One region of the Sulfurirhabdus autotrophica genome, then DNA from elsewhere that is predicted to be linked to it. Evidence: riboswitches for the same ligand, from Rfam matches in the RefSeq annotation. Region 1 holds a riboswitch; each other region holds the start of a gene.
The links. A riboswitch is a leader RNA that binds a small molecule or an ion and turns the genes downstream of it on or off. The one in region 1 is predicted to bind cyclic di-GMP.

Region 1 (4,252 bases):
CCAGATTGGGTATCGTTCAGGTTAAGCATGCGTGAGAGCAGAAGAGGGCCAAATTCCGACACTGTTGTTCTGGCAGGGTGCCCCCTTTCTCCAAAAACATCCCAGAATGTGACCGGACAAGAGGAGAAAACGTAGTCAGTGAGGCTCATTTTTTCAACACGCTCTGTGATTTTTGGGTGGGTTTTACCTGGTTGACTAATACCAGAAAGATCACCTTTTACATCAGACATAAATACTGGCACGCCCATGCGACTGAAATTTTCAGCTAGCACTTGAAGCGTAACCGTTTTTCCCGTACCAGTTGCACCTGCAATCAAGCCGTGTCGATTCGCCATTTTTGGCAGCAGAAAAACTTCCTTGTTTCCTTTTGCAATCAGTATAGGATCCGACATGCCATCTCCGAATTAATCATCAAATTTATTTCCTTCTGATTATCATATCATTATCCCATACAGGCGGCGAACCATACCAATTGCGTCACCCGTTTTACGATTGTTCAGACTTGCATCCTGATTCTGCATTTATCGCGTTTATCTGCCTTGCTTTTCAATAGATATGAAGATGACTCAAATTCAATTTCTCAGCCATTTTAGGAGGAAACTCTAGACCGACAGAATCACCCAGATTTGAATGATCGGCATCCAGTGAGAAATTGAGCGAAAAAAAAAGGGCCAGGTCGTTAACCTGGCCCTTTTGGCTTTTTACCCCTTCAGCTTATTTAATAACCTGTATGGAACTTGTTGCCGCATTACCGCTGGTATCCACAGCCTTAACACTGATTACATGGGTACCGGAACTCACTCTGCGCATGTTCCAATTATAGGAAAGAGTGCCTCCAGTGACAGTCGTTGCGAGCAATCCATCTATGTAAAGGCTGGTATTGGCAACAGCAACATTATCTTTTGCTTCGGCTAATATCAAAACCTTCGTCGCAATTTTGCTGCCATTTATCGGACTGGAAATAGTCACAGTAGGAGGTGTAATATCAACAGCGTTTTTAACATTCACCATTACAACGGGTGAAGCGCTGTAATTACCTGCTGCGTCATAAGCATAAGCCACCAATTGCGCCTCACCATCCGATACCTTTGTTGAATCCCATGAGAATGCATATGGCGAAGCGTTATCACTAGCAACCAAAACACCATTAGCTAGCAGATCAACATGCGTCACCCCCACATTATCCGATGCAGAGGCATCAACAGAAACCCACCCTGATACGGTCGCATTATTTCCTGGAGAACCGATTGCTACCACTGGCGCGCTCAAGTCTCTCGACACTGATAGAGCAGCAGCCTGCACCGCAGCAAAAGTATTCACCCTGCCATATCCATAGTTCTGGTCCCACCCGGCAGTGCCAAGATCAACCGCAGTGGTTTTCAGCAGGTTTTCCACATCCACAGGGCTAAGTTGCGGGTTAGCTGCCAACATCAACGTAACGGTACCCGCTGTGGCAGGACTGGAGAATGAAGTACCTGAAACGGCACTATATCCGCCACCTCGGGTTGTAGTCCAGATACCTGCACCCGGTGCGGAAACATCCACAAATGGGCCATAGGTAGACCAACTGGTTTTCACATCATTACTATCCGTTGCAGAAACGGAAATCATTGTGTCGTCAGCAAGAGAGCTGTCCAGAGCACCACTATTACCCGCTGAAACAACTGTCACCCCGCCCTTGTTTTTCATATATTGAGCGGCATTCTGGACCGTAGCGTAACCTGACACGGCATAGCTGATATTGGCAACCCGCGCCCCATGATCAGCAGCCCAAATCAGACCGTTGGCTATTGTACTGATGCTGGCCATGCCATCTGTGCCACTAATGCGTACTGGCATTATCTTAGCCTGCCAGGCAAAAGAACTCACACCAATCGCATTATCACTGGCAGCACCTACTACCCCGGCTACCATCGTTCCGTGCCCATAGACGTCAGCTGTATCTGCATTATTGTCATACATGTTCCAGCCAGGAACGAGCTGTCCTGCCAAATCAGGATGGGTCGCATCAACACCGGTATCCAATATGGCTACTGTAATTCCGTTTCCCAGACTGATGTCCCACGCACTGCCTGCCTGCATTTTATTCAAGTGCCACTCATTTGGCGTATAGGGGTCATTTGACGTTTTTTCTGCATGAAGAATGTAATCCAGCTCAGCGAATTTGATATTCTTATGTTTTCTCAAACTGTTTAGCACAGCCTTTTCTGACGCATTACCGGGAAGTTCAACAATTTGAACATTGACCCCTTTAATTTTTCTCAATGCGTGACCGCCGTGTGGCTTCAGCACCTTTTCAAATTCAGCGGCATCAAGGCCTGCACGGGGTTGAACAAGAATTCTGCCCTTTACCCAGTCGGCACCAGGTTCTATAGCAGACACAGGATTGGCAGCCAGGCAGAGACCTGCTCCCGCTAGCAACGTGAACAACAAATTATGGGGGAAAACGTGTAGATACTGCTTGGACTGGCTCATTTGCAACTCCTCATTAAATCAGGTTCCATCTTGAAACCTGTGACATGGGGAATGCTTAGCCAATAGAACGCTCAACAGCCAGCAACGTATACGCAGTGGCTGAAACATCTAAATTGAGCGGAACAGTGCAAATAACTTACTGTACACACCTGGCCTGGCAGTCCCGCTGTCGTGGGGGAAAACCCCGTTAGACCGGTAACTTTGCGCCCCACCCTTTCGGGTGGTTTGCCTTTTTCAGGACAATCTGCAGTTTCGTTAGACAATGACTACTGTCTGGGTCAGATAACCCAGCGGTTTAAAAAAATTATCACTGTTTACAAAATTGCTTGGAAGAAGTATCTCAGAAAATAATTCTTTGTGGGATTAATGATTTGTAATTTTATTGCTATTATATTCACAGCACCCTCATACCCTGCCACTCTGCAACATTTTAGTAAATTGATGCATTACACAATAAAAAAGCCGCTATTGCGGCTTTTTATTTCACTAATTAGCAACGAGGTGTTACTGAACTGCTTTTCTTCTTGCCAACCCTACCAAACCAATCAGGCCAGATCCTAGCAGCCACGCAGCAGCAGGGACGGGTACCAAATTAGGTGGAAGAGTGGTTGTGCTACCAGCAAAATATGCGCTGGTTACCATTCCATTAGCATCACTCAGATTAGAGGTAAACCCAGCCACATGGGCAGCGAAAAAAGGATTAGTAGAACCAAACCAGCTTCCAGCTGTACCAGTTGAAGGATTTGCATAACTACTAATACTATCCCCAGCAATATTGATGGAGAAGGTCAATGGATCCAGACGAGAATTACCAGTTCCTGTTTCTGCAACTGAAAATGAGCCAAAACCATCCAGGTTACCTGACCCAACAGACCAGGAAGTGTTTAGATTGTAAATATTTGAACTGGAAAGCGCCATTGTTGGATTGAAGCCAAACGCCTGGAGACCAAAATTGGTTCCAATACCAATCGGAGAAGTACTAAAAGCAGAAGTAGTTTCCACCTTAAAATCAATATCTCCAGCATTAGTCGTTGAATCAGAGACGGTAACTTTTACATAACCAATTCCATCCAACAATGCATTGGACTGGTCGAGGTAGTAAGTAACAGAAGCAGCTTGAGCATTCATTCCCCAAGCCAACCCTAAGCAAACCACAAGTTTCGCTGTACGTTTCATTCGATCTCTCCATCCATATTAAGATTTATACTTCTAATTACAGTGAGTCCTTTTTACTAACAGGGACTCAACACAAACTATCGTACTACAATAAAGTAACTATCCTACCAAAACACTATCAATATGATTCTAATGAACAAACCTGAAATTAAAGGGTAATTACTGAATGACTCTTCTTCTAGCCAAGCCCACCAAACCAATCAAGCCAGAACCAAGCAACCAAGCAGCTGCTGGTACAGGAACCACTTGTGGAGGAAGCCCTGGGTTATTAACGAAGCTAGCACTGTTGCCATCCTGAAACCCAGTTACGTGAATACCAAGACGTAGATTACCGTTACTTAGATCTAACAGAACATCATTAAGTGTTTTGCCACTTTTTAATGCATAGTCTAAAGTCAGCCATTCAGAAGCTGCGTTCACACCATGACTCGTTGTTCCGCCATTACCAGCATTTGCTCCAGACGTAAAAGCAGTGGACGTCGAAGCATTAAAAGGTGGGGTGATATTATTGGCACCAGGCAAATTTGCTGGATTAGCATCTAACGAAAACACTACATTAGTCTGATTACCAACGTCGCTATCAGTGATCGTTGGTAAAGGA
Region 2 (4,252 bases), on a different contig from region 1:
GCGATGGTCAGCCTTATACTGCGTTGTAATGAATGAAGCGTTTTTCAACATCATTATCTCAGACCGGCTTTACTTATTTGGGGCTGCTTTTTCTCATTATGATCATGGGTATTGTTGCTGCTACGGCAGGAAACGTCTGGCATTTAGCCCAGAAGCGAGAAAAAGAGCATGAATTGATTTTTGTTGGTAATCAGTTTCGACAAGCAATTGGTTTTTATTTTGAAAAAACACCGGGTTCAGCCAGTTCAAAAAAACAATACCCCAAAACACTGGATTCGTTGTTACAGGATAATCGCAATGTATTCACGCAGCGATATCTCAGAAAAATATATTGGGATCCACTCACTAAAAGCAAAGAGTGGGGGTTGGTTGAAAGTCCCGATGGCGGCATTATGGGCGTATACAGTCTGTCGGAAGATGTCCCGTTAAAACAGAATAATTTTAAGATGGCGGATCAGGATCTGGAAGGGAAAAGCAAATATACAGAATGGAAATTTATCTACGTGCCTAAGCAATCCAGTAATGCCGCAGACGCTATAAACAATAGCGGTCAGCAAGCTAATTCAGCAACTGCAAAGCCCGTATTCAATCGCAATCAGAATCAAACGACAATTCCTCAAGGTGGCTTCAATAATCACAATTAAGTAAAAAACACAAATCCATGACTTCATATGCTGGCTTGTTGCCTGTTATTTTGGTTTCATAATAACGTCATAAATTTAGTTCATTATGACGTATTCCTAAAAATAAAAGAATGAAGTGGGGGAGTATGCCTAAAGCGCCTGAGCTAAATGCAGAAGAGCGAGAGCGGCTGTTTCGCATAATCGAAGCAACGTTAAAAATCCGCAAGCGACATCATTTTTATTCATTGGTGCAAATGGAATTGCAGGGACTATTGCCCCATGAAATTCTCATATGCGGGCTAAGTGACATAGATGGCAGGGGACTCGGCATGCATTCTTTTTCTTCTGTTCAAGATTTTACTGCGGAGCATTTTGATCGCGTCACGCATCCAGAAGAGGGCATCATTTCCCATATCATTGGTTTGTGGCAAAAATCAGGGCATCCTTGCTTGTTTGAACAAAGGCGCGAAGCCTCTTTCCCTGTTGATCGAAGGCTCCTGGGTAAAGATAGTATTTTGCAGGATTCCGGGTTAAAAAATATTGCTGCACATGGCGTCACCCACACCAATGGTGCCGTTCTCGGTTTTTTCAGTTTTTCCCGTGTTTCTGAACCGCTAGGCATGCGGCATCATTACCTGCTTGAAATACTGGTTCCTCATCTGTATACAGCGCTGATACGTGTGCTAAGCAAGGAAACTGCCAGCGCAAAAAAAATCCCCATGGGGAAAACAAATCTGACTGCGCGTGAAAAAGAAGTACTTAAGCACCTGAATGAAGGGCTTTCAAATAGTGCGATTGCAGAGAAGCTACAGGTTAGTCCGCTTACTGTTAAAAACCACGTGCAAAAAATCCTCTACAAATTACAAGCCAATAATCGAGCACACGCAATTACGCTGGCAATGCGGTGTGGGTTACTTCAATAATCACCGTCAAAGATTTGTTATCTATGAAAGTTATCTTTCACGTCATTTATTCATGCAGGCTGAGCTTATTAAGTCTCTTGTATTAAACACATCATACAAAAAAATCGGATATTGAGAATCAATTTCAATCGGTTAATGTAACCTATCTATATATTTTTAAAAGTATTTATCGTAATTCGTATAGTCCGATCGGTCTATGAAATCAGTTAAAAATCCTGCACGAACTGTAATAGTCGTTCTGTAAATTGTTGAACACCGAAACAAGAAACTGCGTGTATCGGAAAAAGTTAAAGCCACCCCTGTCGTGAGGCAGGTTCGGAAAGCTTCGGGTCTCAAGCAATGAAGAGATAGCCGGGTTGCCTTATGGAAAGAGGCAATCCGGCATTTTTATTTCCGGTTGTTCAGGTGGCATGAAAGCACCCAGTTCTTTCCCTGACGAGGTGTTTTCTTTTTAACTTAATTTTTTAAAAGGTCTCCAAAATGAAAATGAAATTATTAGTTGCTGCAACCATGTTTGCTGTAGCCGGTCAGGCTGCTGCTGCAATTGCTCCTGGTTCTTCCGGTAATGGCGAACTGTTCCTGTCGGTTTATGATTCCGTTGCGCTAACATCTTATACCCGTGATCTGGGTATCGACATGAATACCTTTAACGCAAGTGGTTCTAATGCTGGATATTCTTTGTCTTTTGCTGGTGACTCACTGCTGGCTTCCGCTTTTGGATCGTTAGCTACAAACAGCAACCTGCTGTGGAACGTGGCTGCGCTTGATAGTACTGTTAATCCAGGAAATTCATTTGTAGGTATGCAATTCCTTAGTACAACTAATGCGTCCTTGGCTACCGTCAAAACTCAAACCAATACTAACCTGGCTGGTTTTGCTACAGTTGATGGTTATGTAAACGCCGTTAACGCGGGTGCTACCGACTTTGTAACTAACAATTCCAGTACAGCTGCTTCTGCTGATGGCTCATCCTATTTCGGAAATAGCTTCGGTAATAATTGGAATAAGAAGGCAGTATTTGATAGCACTGCTGCAGTAGGTAGTAGTTTGAATTTCTTTGCGTTGACACCAAGTGACAACAGTGGATTACATAAGGCTACTGTTACCCAGTTTGGTAACGCAGATGGCGCCGCTACCTGGACATTGGCCAGCAACGGTACCCTGAGTTACGTTTCTCCTGCTCCTTCTGCTGTTCCAGTACCTGCAGCTGTGTGGCTATTGGGTTCGGGTCTGATCGGCATGGTTGGTGTAGCTCGCCGCAAAGTTAAGTAATAGGCATCGTATGACAGGTGACTTATTGTGGGTCACCTGAATAATATAACCGTCACTTAGTCTAAATTATTCAAAGGATTTATCATGAAACTGAACAAAATTGCTGCCGCTTGTGGTTTGGCTGTTGCTACGCTAGCAACTCAGGCTTTTGCCCATGGTCCTGCTGTTACCCCTGATCTGCAAGTATTTATTTCCGGTTCTTCTGCCCTGCAAGGCACACTGGGCAAGATTGCCGAAGGTATGATGACTGCCGGCACGATCGATGTATATTACGACAATGCTACCGGTGGTAAGGATTATCGCGCCTATTTTGGTACTGTGTCCGGTACTGGCACAGCGCTGGATGGCAAGAAAGTATTAATGCATAACCGTGCTGCGGGCGGTTCTTTCCAGGGTGTTGGCCCCGTTGCTCGTGCTCAGTTAATTGACCGTATGAAAATTGAAGCAGCTACTTGTGCTTCTACAGGTGCGGCTTACCCATCTGCTACTTTCAAATGTACCAGCACTGTGAAAGCGGTGCCTGATGCGGGTGTTTCCGATGTGGAGCCAGCTTTGTTTGTTTATCCTAACCTTCCAGCTGGCGAAACCGCTCTTAGCACTACTGAACTGGGCCATATAAGCCCAGCCAGCCAGAACGCTGTGGTATTTGGTATTGCTGTGAGCGATAACGTATCTGTTACTAACTTGAGCCGTTCACAGATAACCAGTTTGTTGACAGGCAACTATGCAGACTGGAGTTTAGTTGACCCAGCCTTGTCTGGTCCTGTAATGGTTGAACGTCGTGGTGCCGGTTCCGGCACACAAGCATCTGCTAATGCTTATTTCGGTGGATTGCCTTGTTCCGCAAATGGTGTGCCTTTGGCTGCTGGTTCAGTTGCTGCAACCCCAACCACATTAATCACTGGCTATACCGTCGTTGAAAATTCCTCTACCGGTGGTGTGAAAGCTGGCTTGAATACCTCTTTCACCGTTGGCAACAAGGCGATTGGTTTGGTTTCTACTGAGAACACCCCTGTAGCAGGTACAGATCACTGGCACTTTGTTTCAATCGATGGTATCCCTGCAACGGTTGCCAATGCTGTTGCTGGCAAGTATGACTACTTTGTTGAACAGTCTATCCAGTGGCGTAATGCAACTGTTGCCGGTGTAGCTGCTCCTTCTGGCAATATGGCGACCTTCCTTGATCAATTCAAGACACGTTCAGGCGAACCAACCATTTTGGCTACATTGCCAGGCGTTGCTGCTCTGCCAACCAACTATGATCCTTCGCTGTACCCAGTTGGTCAGGTCATGAAAGGTACTAAACTGAACAACACTTGCCAACCAACCCAGTTGTTCTACTAAGTTGTTTCTTAAGTAGTGTCATGCAAGTACGGTAAAGCAATGCAATGTTGTTTTGCCGTACAACCCACCAAACCATTCTTCATTTTCTGA
Region 3 (4,252 bases), on a different contig from region 1:
GTAAAGAGATAGAGCCCTTTCATCGGGCTGACCCAGGCGAGCTTGGCACGTGTGCTAGTGCCGTCTGTTTGTAAAAATTCGATCCAGGTGCCGCGTTTTAAGCGACTGACCATGGCGGTGTAGTCATCCCCTTCAACTTCTGGGTCTGCTTGCCAATTGTCATCACTCAGAGTAAGTTCGTTAGTTTTGTTTACTGTATGTTCGTCAGCAATATTACTGATTTCCTGCAGGAGATTAAAATCTGGTTCGAGGGGGGTAGCAGGTAGCGCAATCTCCTCAAAATCCATGTGTGCTTCTGCATCGGATGATAAATCCAGCGCAAAATCGTCAGGTAAATCCAGTTCACTTGCGTTAAATTCTTCAGCTGCGGAAGCTTCTGCTGTGGTCTGCAATCCTGATTTAACCGCATCAGCATGGCATCTGACCAACGTAGAAAAAAAGGCATTACGCTCCTCTTCAGGCATGCCGGCTGTTTCCATACCATCCTGAAGGCGTTTCAATAATCCGGGTAATAAGCTGACAAGTTTTTTGCGATCCTCAGGAGCGGGTTTAGAGGTTACGCTCCAGACAAGGTTGTCCATTGTATCAATGGCATTGTTCCAGCGAACCCCATCTTCTCCCGTCTGAATGTAAGCCGATGTGAGGAGGGGTTTCCAATAGCCGGTCAGAAAGTTGCGAATGACCTCTGGTAAATGCTGAGCATGGATACGGCGACGCACTTCATCATGTGCCATGATTTTGGCAATCTCTTCTCTTTCCTGATGATGAATGACTTGGGCACTGCGACCAGTTAGTTCATCTGCCTGGTGTTTTTCAGCCGCAAGAAACTGCTCCAGTTCTTCTTCAACTTCGACAAAAATACCCACTTCATCTTCAAATTCATTCAGCACTTTTTGCACCAGGCTATCAACTAGCTTGTACAACCCCCCTTGATGGCCTTCCGCTTCATCCCAACCAATTGCTGCACCGGCCAGCGTGTCCAGAAACTTTCTTGCGGGATGGGATTTCTGCGAGAAGAAGGTTTTATCCATCATGGCTACTTTCAGCATGGGGATCTGCAAGCGGCCGATCAAAGCCTTGATGGCATCTGGGATATTCCGATCATCCAGAATGTAATCGAATAACATGGCCACGATGTCGAGCGTCATGGAATCAACATGCCCCAACGTATTCGCTACACTGGAAGACTTGATTTCCCGCAATACATTGGTTCGCCCACCAGTGAATGCGGCAGCATCCAGGGCGCCACCGTTAGAGACAAACCCTTCTATCTGACCGTGCTGGAGCTTGTTAAGTGCCTCCATTACGCCACTACCAATTTGTGCCGGGATACCTGCTATCCCGCCAGCGCTGCTACCTATAGCACTACCATTACCTGCAACCCCGCCCGTAAAACCACCGGCTACACCTGGCTGTGAAATGCCCATCCCTCCGCCACCCAATGTCAATAATTGTTGCAGGGTTGCAAATAGCTCGTTTCCACCGACGACAGGCTGACCAGCAGCAATGCCACCGGCAGGAAGAGTCATGCCGGATGCTGACGCTGAAGAAGCCTGTTTTTTCATTCCAACACGAATTTTTGGCAGGACGCCTTTTTCCACCAGATGCTGGTTTATTTCCTGATACATGTCTTTTAACTGGTCAGGCATATATTTATTGAACAGCCTTACCAGTAAGAGCTTAACTTTGACGTCGCAATTCCAGTCTTTAAGTGCTTCCATAAAGGCTGCACCAATGACTTCCGGTCCAATTGGGTTGTTATGGTTTGAAAGTTCCGGGTCATGTAACAAAATGCCGATACGTTTTTCTATGCCAAACAGCGCTTCAGCGCAGGTGCCGTGGATGTTGTTCGCAATGTTGATCGCAGCAAGGGATTCTTCCAGTTCGTCGGGATCTACCAAACTAAAATCAGATTCAAGGGACGCAGATGCTGAAAATGAGGCGTTTTTATCTTTGCGTGTTTCTTTGGCAAAGCTTTGGAGAAATTGCTGTTTAAATGCAGATTCAAGGATGGCACGCTTGTCACGGGCAAGCGTCATCGCTTCCATGTAAAGGTTGCGCATCTCGAATCCAGTATTGGTTTCGGAAAGCAAGAAAAACTCGTCGACAGCTTTTCCAAGCATGTCAGACAGGGCATTGACCAGTTTTGAGGCGGCCATATCCCGGCTATCGTTCAGAAATTGTGTGGTAGACGAGCTTGAAATACGTGATTTTTCAAACTTATTTATATGCACGACGTTCTGATTCGAAGCGGTTTTCATGATTCTGCTCCCAGCTTAGGTGAACTTTGTAATTATAGCGGATGGTTTGCTAAAAACTTAAGTCACCAATTGTTCCAATTCGATGCAATCCAAAGGGAGCGGGGGGTAACAAAGTGCCAGTGGCGATCCGGTATGCTTGAAGAGAATTGAAGGTGTTACCGTGCCGAAAGAGTATAGTCGAGAAATCACTCATTCAACCACCTAGCAATTCCGCTATCGTAGGACTTTTATCATCCCTTAGACCGGAAACTTTGCGTCCCCACCTTTCGATGGGTTTGCCCTGTTTAGGTATTACAACCTTCAGATAACTGACGGTTAAACGTAACGGATTTTTGTTACGTTATAGTTACCCTATCACAGAATTAAAGTCTATGCAATGGCGATTATGGTCTAAATAAGGGGTGTCAATGATGAATCTTTTTTAACCTTTAATGGATAAAAACTAAAGGTTAAATTCTGCGGGAGAGTATGGCTGATATTTCGGTATCCTCAAGCACAATTGGGTTGGTTTTCATGCTGCTGCCACGGCTATTCTTAACTATGTGCGGGAAATCACTTTCATTGATGCCGTAGTTGCTTAAACGAGGAAGGCATAGTTGTTCAGTCCAATCGTCAAGTAATTTTACCAGGTCTATGAGCGCGCTGGCGTTGTTCATCTCATTTTCAGTTTTTCCTGAGAGCAGCCGACCGATTTCAGCATACTTGAAGAGTGCCGGGTTGGCTGGCTCGCGTTGGGTCATGGCGATAATGTTGATCTCGGTAGCGGTCGCAACCAGTGTGCCGCATACCACACCGTGGGGGATGGGGAAAAATGCACCAAGCGGAGAAGCCAGTCCGTGGACTGACCCTAGTCCCACCTGCGCTAGAGTAATGCCTGAAAGCATTGCAGCGTACGCCATTCGTTCTCGCCCATTGCTGTCTTCCGGGTTATGAAACCAGGGAAGCAGGCCATCGCGAACAGCATTCAGACCGCTTAATGCCAGCGCATCAGTAAAGTGGTTAGCTTTGCTTGAAACATAAGATTCCAGCAGCTGAGTGAAAGCATCCATTCCGTTCGCTGCTATCAGTTCGGGTGGGCAGCTGGAGAGTAGATCCGGATCAACCACGGCATACTGTGGTACCAATAGTTCGTCGCGAAAGGATTTTTTGAAACCCGTACTGCCTTGAATGCTGAGTACCGCATTTTTAGTGGCCTCTGAGCCTGTCCCGGCAGTGGTCGGAACAGCAATAAACGGCGTAGAGGGGCCATTGTAAGGCAGTTCTGGCCCAACCCCTTCCAGATGATCCATCACTGAGCTGCCAGGGATAAGCAAGCCGGCAATCGCTTTGGCAGCATCCAGTACACTGCCGCCACCTATGCCGAGTACCACATCAATATTCACGTTCTTGAAACGGGCTACGGCATCATCCACCAATTGGGGGGAAGGTTCACCAGAAACCGTCAGCGAATCCCATGTGAAATTCTGTTGTTTCAGATTCTCACTTAACCATGTCCAATGGGGCGTTTCTCGGAAAGAGCGATCTCCAGTAACGATCAATACATGCTTGCCAAAATCGCCGAGCAAAGCAGGGATTTTTTTGAAACAGCCTGAACCAAATTCTATCCGTGGCAGTCGTGAAATAGAGAACGCGGGATTGGTCATTGATTTTCCTTTGAAGGAAGCAGCCCAAGGTAAGTGATCCCTTGTCGTGGTTCTGCCATCCAGTCGGTTACTGTGTCACGCCATTTCAGATAATGGGGTGTCAGCTTATGAGCTGCGGCACCATTGGCAGTTTCATACGCTTCATACAGTACAAAGCGTGCGAGTTCTTCCGGTAATTGCAATACATCAAACCGCAGGTTTTCAGGTTCTTTAATCGAAGCCAGGTGATTTTCTTGCGTGGCAGCGATAAATTCTTCAAGGTGAGCCATTTTGACATGGATGTGAACTATCGTGACATGCATATATTTTTTCCTCAAACTGCGATCGGTTGTATGCAGTATTTTGTTT

Region 2: it holds a riboswitch for cyclic di-GMP, as region 1 does, so the genes downstream of both, EDC63_RS04495 (VPLPA-CTERM sorting domain-containing protein) here and EDC63_RS05615 (S8 family serine peptidase) in region 1, are expected to answer to the same signal.
Region 3: it holds a riboswitch for cyclic di-GMP, as region 1 does, so the genes downstream of both, EDC63_RS18005 (DUF1631 domain-containing protein) here and EDC63_RS05615 (S8 family serine peptidase) in region 1, are expected to answer to the same signal.

Annotation. Positions count from the first base shown of each region.
Region 1 is NZ_SMCO01000003.1:62,684-66,935, forward strand. Features, by position in the region: gene EDC63_RS05610 (helicase HerA-like C-terminal domain-containing protein) at 1-392, opposite strand, end outside; gene EDC63_RS05615 (S8 family serine peptidase) at 715-2,475, opposite strand; cyclic di-GMP riboswitch class I at 2,629-2,715, opposite strand; gene EDC63_RS05620 (VPLPA-CTERM sorting domain-containing protein) at 2,980-3,651, opposite strand; gene EDC63_RS18735 (VPLPA-CTERM sorting domain-containing protein) at 3,811-4,252, opposite strand, start outside.
Region 2 is NZ_SMCO01000002.1:59,398-63,649, reverse strand. Features, by position in the region: gene EDC63_RS04510 (type IV pilin protein) at 1-29, shown strand, start outside; gene EDC63_RS04505 (type II secretion system protein) at 33-644, shown strand; gene epsA (XrtB/PEP-CTERM-associated transcriptional regulator EpsA) at 755-1,546, shown strand; cyclic di-GMP riboswitch class I at 1,829-1,910, shown strand; gene EDC63_RS04495 (VPLPA-CTERM sorting domain-containing protein) at 2,027-2,818, shown strand; gene EDC63_RS04490 (type 2 periplasmic-binding domain-containing protein) at 2,903-4,162, shown strand.
Region 3 is NZ_SMCO01000037.1:192-4,443, reverse strand. Features, by position in the region: gene EDC63_RS18005 (DUF1631 domain-containing protein) at 1-2,261, opposite strand, end outside; cyclic di-GMP riboswitch class I at 2,462-2,551, opposite strand; gene EDC63_RS18000 (iron-containing alcohol dehydrogenase) at 2,711-3,904, opposite strand; gene EDC63_RS17995 (antibiotic biosynthesis monooxygenase) at 3,901-4,206, opposite strand.